Regions from separate parts of the Terrabacter ginsenosidimutans genome, predicted to be linked through region 2. Evidence: riboswitches for the same ligand, from Rfam matches in the RefSeq annotation. Region 2 holds a riboswitch; each other region holds the start of a gene.
The links. Region 2 has a riboswitch for cyclic di-AMP ahead of ABD831_RS01330 (transglycosylase family protein). Riboswitches for the same ligand answer to the same signal wherever they lie in the genome.
Positions count from the first base shown of each region.

Region 1 (2,191 bases), 740 kb from region 2:
TGGGTCACGGCGCGTAGATGTACTTCATGCCCGGACCGTCGGTCAGGGTGCGCGTGTTGTAGTTGTACGCGCCGGCGAGGGCGTTCATCTCGATGATCGTCACCTGGTTGCCGTTGACCGCGGTCACCCACGCGACGTGGCCGACGCTCGAGGAGCCGTGGACGCCGGGCTGCATGACGAGGATCGAGCGGGTGCGCGGCGTGCTGGTCACGGTGTAGCCAGCGGACGCAGCGCCGGAGGCCCAGGCCATCGCGTTGCCGGTCCAGCCGCCGGGGTAGTAGCCCTCGGACTGGTACCACTTGTTCAGGGCGCCCCACGTGCACTGGCCGGCGGTGGCCCAGTTGGAGGAGGCGCGCATGCCGGACGAGGCGCTCGGCACGGAGGCGTTCACGCTCACCTTGGCCGACGAGGTGCTCGCCGTCAGGGTCTTGCGCGTCAGGTCGCGCGAGGCGCGCGCAGCGGCGGCCTTGCGGTCAGCGGCAGCCTTCGTGGCGGCGGCGCGCTCGGTCTTGACCTGGACGTCCTCGATGACCTGCGGCTTGGGCTTGGCGACGCGCTGGGCGACGGCCTGCTGCACCGCGGGGGCGTAGCCGATCTTCGACAGCGCGGTCGATGCGGCCGGAGCAGCAGCGGTCGCGGGGCCGACGGCAGCCGGGGCCGCGGACTCGGCGCCGGCAGCAGCGACGTTGCCCGAGTTGGGGGTCAGGGTGTCGGCACTCGCCGGGTTGGCGAAGGTGGCGACGAGGCCACCGGTGGCGGCGACGACAGCGCCCGCCTTCATGGCCGGCTGAGCCGACTCACGGGCGAGCAGCTTGAGCTCGTTGAGGGGATTGTGGCGACCTGGCGCACGGTGGCGGCCGCGGGTGTTCTCAATGTTCACGCGTTTGTACCTCTCCGCGCCTACGAAGTTAGCTGTCGGGTTCGGGCGGAAAGGTGCCCGGTCTGCCCCCACCGCGCGAGCGTTCGCGTGGCGGGTGCGGTCTTCACCCCAAGGGCGTCCGAAGTCGTTGCGCCGGACGCCCGGAGAAACGTGTGGTTCCTCCGCTCCTGTCACAAGGTTTGATCTCTCTCGTCAGGCGGTGACAGGACTAGGCGGTCCACCTCACGAGAGTCCGACCAGGTAGCCGGACTCCCGGAAGAGTAGACGACAGAACTGGCAAATGTCACGCCACGGTAACGGCGGCGCGTAGGGGGAGACCTGAATGTCTGTTTTCAGCGCCTATACCAACGCTTTACCTGCGGCTGGGTGTGACCGGAGTCACAGCTGACGGGCGCCAGCCACCCGCCCCTCGCGGGTAGTCCGCCGGGCGCTCAGCTCGCGTTCGTCAGGTGGCCGAAGACGACGACGTTGTCGCGGTACTCGTTGCGGCTGTCGGTGGGCCCCCCACACGTCACGAGGCGGATCTCCGCCTTGGTGAAGTCGCCCTTGTAGACGAGCTCGGTCGGGAAATGCGCCTTGTTGTAGGCCGCGACCCGGTCGACGGTGAAGGTCAGGTGCGAGCCGTCCCGGCGCGAGACCCTGACGACGTCGCCCGCCCTGACCCGGCGCAGCTCGTGGAAGATCCCCGGCACCCCGGAAGGAGTGTCGACGTGGGCCGCCAGCACCGAGGGGCCGAGCTGCCCCGGCGTGGGGCCGGCGTCGTAGAGCCCGACCTCCTGCGCCGTGCCCGGCACCGAGATCGTGCCGTCGCGCTGGACGCTGAGCGGCACGAAGTGCCGGGACCGCACCCCGATCGAGGGGATCTCGATCGAGGTCGGCTCGGAGGCCTCGAGGAAGTCCCCGATGCTGCCGTTCCCGGCGGCGCCCCGGTCGGCCCCGGGACTCGACGTCGCGCTCTGACGTGGCGGCGTCGACGAGGCGCCTGAACCGGATGGGGTGGCGGGACCGGGCGGGCTGGACATCTGCGAGATGGGGGGCACCCGGCCCGCCGCGGGCTGCGGCGAGCCGGGTGTCCCTCTGAGCCCGAGCACGAGCGCGACGATCCCGACGACGACCAGGACGGCCGTGACCGCGACGGCCGCCGCCACGGCCGCACGCCCGTGGCGACGGACGTGGCCGGCCGGCCGGTCGCCGTCGGGAGACTGCGTGGGCTCAGGCATGTGAGGGCCTCGGTCGCTCAGGCGCGCGAACGCGCGCGACGAGCCGCGAAGGCGCCGGTACCGGCCGCAGCGAGAAGGGCCCCGCCACCGA
Region 1 is NZ_BAABDC010000001.1:1,005,832-1,008,022, reverse strand. It holds gene ABD831_RS04685 (CHAP domain-containing protein) at 5-880, opposite strand; cyclic di-AMP (ydaO/yuaA leader) riboswitch at 886-1,075, opposite strand; gene ABD831_RS04680 (sortase domain-containing protein) at 1,312-2,100, opposite strand; gene ABD831_RS04675 (hypothetical protein) at 2,118-2,191, opposite strand, start outside.
Region 1: another riboswitch for cyclic di-AMP. It lies ahead of ABD831_RS04685 (CHAP domain-containing protein); the one in region 2 lies ahead of ABD831_RS01330 (transglycosylase family protein).

Region 2 (2,191 bases):
CCCGGCATCGCCATCGTCGTCTTGGCGGCCCTCTCCGTGCTGGCTCGCGCCACCGACCGCTCCGTCACGGCCCTCGTGATGAGGCGCTACGACTTCGGGCGTCGGCGAAGCGACGTGCCGTTCGCCGTCGTCTCCAGCCCCTGGCACCTCGTCGTCGGCATCATCGCGACCGCGGTGGGGCTGCTGCTGCCGGTGGCCGTCGCGCTGGCCGGGATCTTCGCCGGGGCTCTCCTGCTGGCCGGCACGCAGGGGACCGACCTCGGCCCCGGCACGCCGATCACCCTGGCGGTCGGCGGGGTCCTCGGCCTGCTCATGCTGTGGTGGGGGCCGGGTGGCGCCTCCCTCCGGCGGGGGTCGCGCTCGATCGCGCGCAGCCTGGTGCCCGCGGGGGTCGCGTCACAGGTCGTGGCGGGACTCCTCGTCGTCCTTGGCGTCGCAGCTGCTCTCGTGGCGCTGCAGCAGGGCGCGAGCCTCACCTGGAGCCCCTTCTCCGGCAACCCGTTCGGAGCCTGACCGGCCCGCCTGCGTCAGACAGGCCGGCCCCACGTGTCGTGTCCGCGGTGCCGGTTGGGCCACTGTGCGTGTCGTCGAGGAGGTCTGTGCGCGTCCTGTGCGAGGTAGCGCATCGCCCCCGAGATCGGCTGGGAAAAAGATCACGGAAGTGTCTCGACTTGGGTTGTGCGGGGTTGAAACCTCACGTACCGTCAGTGCTCGGCGGCACCCGACCCTCGGGTCGGAGCGGGAGCTGTAGCACTGGCTCCCGGGTCGCTTCGTCGCGTCCGGCTCCACACGAACGCTCCCACAACTTCACATGGACACCCATTGAATCCGTTCCCTGAGCGCGCCGAGCCTCGCCAGCCAGGGATGTAGCCCACACCCGTGGGCCGGGCGAGGACGGGGGACCCAGTGTGGCCAGTGAGTGCATGTGTGTCGAAGCACGTGTCAAAGAGGACGAGATCTGGCCTGGGGGTGAAGTCGCATCTGCGACAGGGCACCTGACGCCCCAACCCGACAGCTAACCCCGCAGGCGCGCGTCAGGAAGGAATCACCCATGCAGTACATGTCCAAGCATGCTGTGGCCAGGAAGACCTCGGTCAAGCAGCGCCTTGCGGGAGTCGGAATCGCTGGAGCCGCCACCATCGTCGGTGGCATCACCACGGCAGGGTCGGCCAAGGCCGCCTCCGTCTGGGACTCGGTCGCCTCGTGCGAGTCGGGCGGCAACTGGCACATCAACACCGGCAACGGCTACTACGGCGGCCTGCAGTTCAGCTCGAGCACGTGGCGCGGCTTCGGTGGCGGCGCCTACGCCTCCCGTGCCGACCTCGCCTCCAAGGCCGAGCAGATCGCGATCGCGCAGCGCGTGCTCGCCTCGCAGGGACCCGGCGCCTGGCCCGTCTGCTCCAAGCGTGCCGGCCTGACCCGCTCCAACGGCGGGGCCACGACGACGGCCGTCTCGCGGTCGACGACGCGCACCGCCATCGCGGCCAAGAAGCCGTCGGCGACCAAGCCGGTGGCCAAGAAGAAGACGGTCTCGAAGAAGAAGACCTACGCGACCAAGCCGGCGACGACCAACACGGCCAAGGGCGCCAAGATCACCGTCCGCAACGGTGACACCCTCGGCAAGCTCGCCGCGCGCTACCACGTGGCCGGCGGCTGGAAGGCCCTGTGGAAGGCCAACGGGGCCCGGGTCACGAACCCGAATCTCATCTTCGTGGGTCAGACGCTGCGTCTTCCGTGAGTTCCTGATACAACTGAGCCGGACGGCCTCGCGCGACCAACCCCTGGGTTGCGCGGGGCCGTTCTCTCGTTCCCCGTTCCACCGGTTTGGGCGTATGCCGTCGGGCTCGGTTACGCTTTCGCCCGTCCACGGCTTGCGGCCGAGGACGTGCTGGCGTGGCGCAATTGGTAGCGCACCTGTCTTGTAAACAGGCGGTTAGGGGTTCGAGTCCCCTCGCCAGCTCTCTGCTCAGGCGGGTTCATGGTGCTCCTGACCTGCGGTTTCGCCGCCGTGAGGCAGGGCGGACAGCCCGTCGACAGGACGAGCCCAGCAATCGGGGCTTAGCGGCAGGGAGGTCTCCCCGCGACTTCTTGCCTGAGACTCCGAGGGCCGGGAACGGCGGCTGAACAGGCCGTTTGATGGAGCCTCAGTAGCCGGCGCCAAAGTCGGTCCGGGGCACCGTGGCCAGCACTT
Region 2 is NZ_BAABDC010000001.1:261,018-263,208, reverse strand. It holds gene ABD831_RS01335 (serine/threonine-protein kinase) at 1-513, shown strand, start outside; cyclic di-AMP (ydaO/yuaA leader) riboswitch at 859-1,047, shown strand; gene ABD831_RS01330 (transglycosylase family protein) at 1,052-1,738, shown strand; tRNA gene ABD831_RS01325 (tRNA-Thr) at 1,888-1,960, shown strand; gene ABD831_RS01320 (sialidase family protein) at 2,145-2,191, opposite strand, start outside.

Region 3 (2,191 bases), on a different contig from region 2:
GACGTCCAAATGCGCCGCGCCGGGTGTCAGGACCCGTCGCGCACCCGGCGGGCGAACGCCGAGGACCGCGCCCGCAGCTCCTCGACGCGGCGCTCGACGAGCGCGAGCGGATCGAGGCCGCCCTCCATGCTGTTCGGCAGCCGCCGCACGTGCGCCGAACAGCGGAAGTCGGCGTGGACGAGCGTGCCGAGGCTGTTGCCCTCGCGGCCCGCGGCGCCCGCCCGCCTGGCGACGAAGAGGGACACCTCGCTCGTCGCGAACACGTCCTCGCACCAGGCGCACATCGTGCTCGCCTTGCGCGTGCGCTCCGAGGCCCGCAGGACGAAGCCGACGGGTGCGTCGTCGACGGGGACCACGGCATACGCCCGTTGGGGGTTGCTGCGGTCGACCCAGCCGAGGACGTCGAGCGTCTCCCAGTCGAGGTTCTCGAGGTCTGGTGGGAGGCTCGCCTGCTTGGCCTCGCGTCGGGAGGTGTTGACGAAGGAGGCGCGAATCTCGTTCTCTGTCAGGGGTTTCACGGTCTGTTCCTGTCGGTCGGCATGACCGGATGGCCCGGTCAGCCAGGGTGGGGGAGATGGCGTCGGACCGTGTCCGCTGAGCAGGCCATGATGGCCCCCACCTCTCCGCGGGCCTCCCCGCCGACGATCGACCTGCTCCCGAGCGGAGCGGCGTCCATGATGCGTCGATCCGACCGGAACGGTCCACCCATTAACCGGCGGCCTGTCCCGGTCAGGCACCGTCTGCCCCGGTTCGCTCTCATTTGACGTGGCAAACATTGCCAGAATTTGTCCTACCGCGATGCTTTCGTGACCTTCTCTGTCACATTCGATGAATGTTCATCGTCCGGGGTCTCCCCCGGACGGCCCGCCGGACGCCGAATCCTGTCCACCGGTGGGGCAGCCAAGCAATGACGGACAGGAGTGGGGGACCCACCTTCGGACCGGCCTGCCGGTCCTTGGGGTGAAGCCGCATCTGCGGCCGGGCAACTTCCGCCCGAACCCGACAGCTCACCTCACAGGCGTGGGAAGGACCAACCCATGTCCGCTTCTACTTCTGCACGTCGAATTTCCTTGCAGTCCATGGCAATAGCGCCACTTGTGACCGCAGCACTGCTGGTCGGGACTGTCGGCACCTCGCCGGCCCCGACAGCCTCCGCGCCGAGTGCACCGGCAGCATCAGCCGCCTCGGCCCTCCCGGCCCGAGCGTCGGTGAACCTGGCAGCGAAACCCGTCGCCTACGTCACCCCGGCGTCCATAGCCATCCCGCGCGGGCTCAAGGCCGTCAGGATCGCGGCCGCCCAGAAGGGCAAGCCCTATCGCTGGGGCGGCGCTGGGCCGTCGTCCTTCGACTGCTCCGGGCTCGTCTACTACATCTACAAGAAGAGGCTGCACGTCTCGCTGCCGCGCACTGCCAACGCCCAGCGACTGAAGACGATGCGCATCGCCAAGGCCAGCCTCCGGCCCGGCGACCTCGTCTTCTTCATGTCCGGCGGCCGCGCCTACCACGTGGGCATCTATGCCGGCCACGGCAAGATCTGGCACTCGCCGAGGCCTGGCCAGCGCGTCCAGCTGTCGAAGCTCTGGACGTCGCGCTGGGTGGCGGGGAGGGTGCGCTGACCCTGGCGGTGGTCGACTCGGGTGTTGCGGGACGAGGGGATCCCGGCTCGATCGGACCAGGCGGGAGCGCAGGGAACGCGGTCACGACGCGGTCCCTGTGCTCCCGTTTGGCGTAGACTGGACGTATCGATTTCGAGAGACTGCAGTTGCCGATCTCCCCCGGCGCTCAGGGCTGGCAGCGTGTGGGTCAGCGCATCTCAGACCAGCTGGTCTAGCGAGCGAGGGCGTGAACCATGGGCACACGAGGCGGCATCTGCGGGACCCGCTCCAGTGATGGATGACAACCGGGGTGAGTACGGACGCGCTCACGGCGACTGGCAGTCCGACGACGCGAGCCGCGTCGACCGACTCGCCGCACTGAGCCAGATGGTCGATTGCGAGCCGCCCGCGAGGGGACACTCGCCGGGCCTCATCAGCAGCCTGAACAGCCTCTGCTCCGTGGCCGTGCGCGAGGTTCCTGCGAGCGGTGCGGGTCTGAGCCTGACAGCCGGGCAGCCGGGTGCCGGCAGCGCGGCTGCCTGGTCCGGGCACAACGCCCAACGGCTCGAGGAGCTGCAGTTCAGCCTGGGGGAGGG
Region 3 is NZ_BAABDC010000003.1:300,047-302,237, forward strand. It holds gene ABD831_RS11705 (FBP domain-containing protein) at 27-518, opposite strand; cyclic di-AMP (ydaO/yuaA leader) riboswitch at 873-1,030, shown strand; gene ABD831_RS11710 (C40 family peptidase) at 1,209-1,616, shown strand; gene ABD831_RS11715 (GAF and ANTAR domain-containing protein) at 1,890-2,191, shown strand, end outside.
Region 3: another riboswitch for cyclic di-AMP. It lies ahead of ABD831_RS11710 (C40 family peptidase); the one in region 2 lies ahead of ABD831_RS01330 (transglycosylase family protein).

Region 4 (2,191 bases), on a different contig from region 2:
TGCGCATCTGGGTGCCACGGCACGACCCGACCCGGGTCGGCGACCGCGGCCCGGCGACGACCGGTCCTTGAGCGCTCTCCGACTCTGAGAAGGTATGACCGTGACGGACCTGATCGACACCACCGAGATGTACCTGCGCACCATCTTCGAGCTCGAGGAGGAGGGCATCGTCCCCCTGCGCGCGCGCATCGCGGAGCGTCTCGGTCACTCGGGTCCCACCGTGTCGCAGACCGTGGCGCGGATGGAGCGCGACGGCCTCGTCGCCGTGTCGGGCGACCGCCACCTCGAGCTGTCCGACCACGGGCGCCTGCTCGCCACGCGGGTCATGCGCAAGCACCGGCTGGCCGAGCGCCTGCTCGTCGACGTCATCGGGCTCGAGTGGGAGTACGCCCACGACGAGGCCTGCCGCTGGGAGCACGTGATGTCCGAGAAGGTCGAGCGCAAGATCCTCGGTCTCATCGGCGAGGGCCTCGAGTCCCCCTACGGCAACCCCATCCCCGGGCTCGACGAGCTGGGCGTGCGCCAGGACGCCGACTTCCTCACCGGTCTCACCACCCTCACCGCAGCGGTGGGGGAGGCCCCCGCGGTCGTGACGATCCGCCGGATCGGAGAGCCCGTGCAGGTCGACCCCGAGGCGCTCGCGCTGCTGACGAGCGCCGGCGTCGTGCCCGGCGCGCGGGTCGAGGTCGTGCGCGACGGTGGCCGTGTCGTCGCGGTTCGTGAGGGCAGCGAGCGCTCGACAGGCGTCTCACTGCCTGACGACGTGGCCGTCCACGTCTTCTGTCAGGCTGCCTGAACACTCTGTATTCGTCAGGGTCTGCCCCGGTTGGTGGGGCCCTTTTGTCATGCTTCGCCAGCCTCTGCGGGGCCCCCGGAAAAATCTTTGACTTCCGGGAACTCGGAGGTGACAAGGCAGATCGACTTGGGTACGGTGGGCGAACTTGCTCTCCCCGTCGAGCGAGTGCCCCGGGTCGGACCGCCTAGTCCTGCCATCGACCTGAGGCTCAGCACGAACCGCATGGCAGGAGCGGGGGAACCACTTTCTCCGGGCGTCGAGAGACGCCCTCGGGGTGAAGCCCTCCGTGGACCGAACCTGGTCCGAGCGAAGGCCGGGCAGTACCTCCAGCCCGAACCCGACAGCTCACCTCGTAGGCGTCGAGAGGTCTATCTGTGGCTCAGAACGTTTCCGGGCGCCACCGCGCCCCCGGTCGATTCAACGCGATCGCCGAGCTCAAGACGATCGCCAAGGAGTCTGCTCAGCCCGCTGTGAAGGGCGCCGCGGTCGTGGCGGCCTCCGGTGGCCTGATCGCCTCGTTCGCCGGCACGGCGAACGCAGCTGACGGCTCGAGCAGCGTCGTCGCCGGCCCCGCGGCCGTCGGCCCCGCCGTCGGCACGCTCAAGGCCGGCAACGCCCTCTCGGCCATCGGCTTCGCGACACCCGGGCTCAAGCAGGCCAAGGTCAAGCCGGTCGTCATCGAGGACATCGTCGTCAAGGCGGACCGCGCCGAGAAGGCCGCCGCCGACAAGGCGGCCGCCGACCGCAAGGCCGCCTCGCAGCGCGTCTCCCGCTCGGCCGCCCGCCCCGCCCTCAACGTCGCGCCCGCCCCGAGCGCCAGCGGCATCGTCGGCATCGCGCAGTCCTTCTTCGGCGTCCCGTACGTCTACGGCGGCTCGTCGCCGTCGGGCTTCGACTGCTCCGGCTTCACCTCCTACGTCTACCGCCAGGCCGGGATCTCCATCCCGCGCACCGCGTCGGCGCAGCAGGCGGCAGCGACCCGCGTCAGCAACCCGAGCCCCGGTGACCTCGTCTTCTTCGGTTCGCCGGCCTACCACGTGGGCATCTACGTCAGCCCGGGCCGGATGATCGACGCCCAGCGCACCGGCACCGTGATCGGCAACCACTCGATCTGGACCACCCCGTCGGGCTACGGCCGCTTCTGAGCCGTCACCTCTCACGCCTTGCCGTTGCGCCCCCACCGACTCCGGTGGGGGCGCAACGCTTTCCCGGGGGCGGTGCGGGCCGTGGTTGACTGAGTCGATGACCGATCAGCGTGCTGCCGAGTCCACGACCCTCATCGAGCTCGACCTCTGGAGCGACCTGGTCTGCCCCTACTCGTGGGTCGCCAAGCGGCGCGTCGAGGCGGCGGTCGCGGCGTTCGAACGCCCGCACGACGTCACCGTGCGGCTGCGG
Region 4 is NZ_BAABDC010000006.1:11,392-13,582, reverse strand. It holds gene ABD831_RS16530 (MFS transporter) at 1-71, shown strand, start outside; gene ABD831_RS16525 (iron-dependent transcriptional repressor DtxR) at 101-796, shown strand; cyclic di-AMP (ydaO/yuaA leader) riboswitch at 1,003-1,167, shown strand; gene ABD831_RS16520 (C40 family peptidase) at 1,171-1,941, shown strand; gene ABD831_RS16515 (DsbA family oxidoreductase) at 2,039-2,191, shown strand, end outside.
Region 4: another riboswitch for cyclic di-AMP. It lies ahead of ABD831_RS16520 (C40 family peptidase); the one in region 2 lies ahead of ABD831_RS01330 (transglycosylase family protein).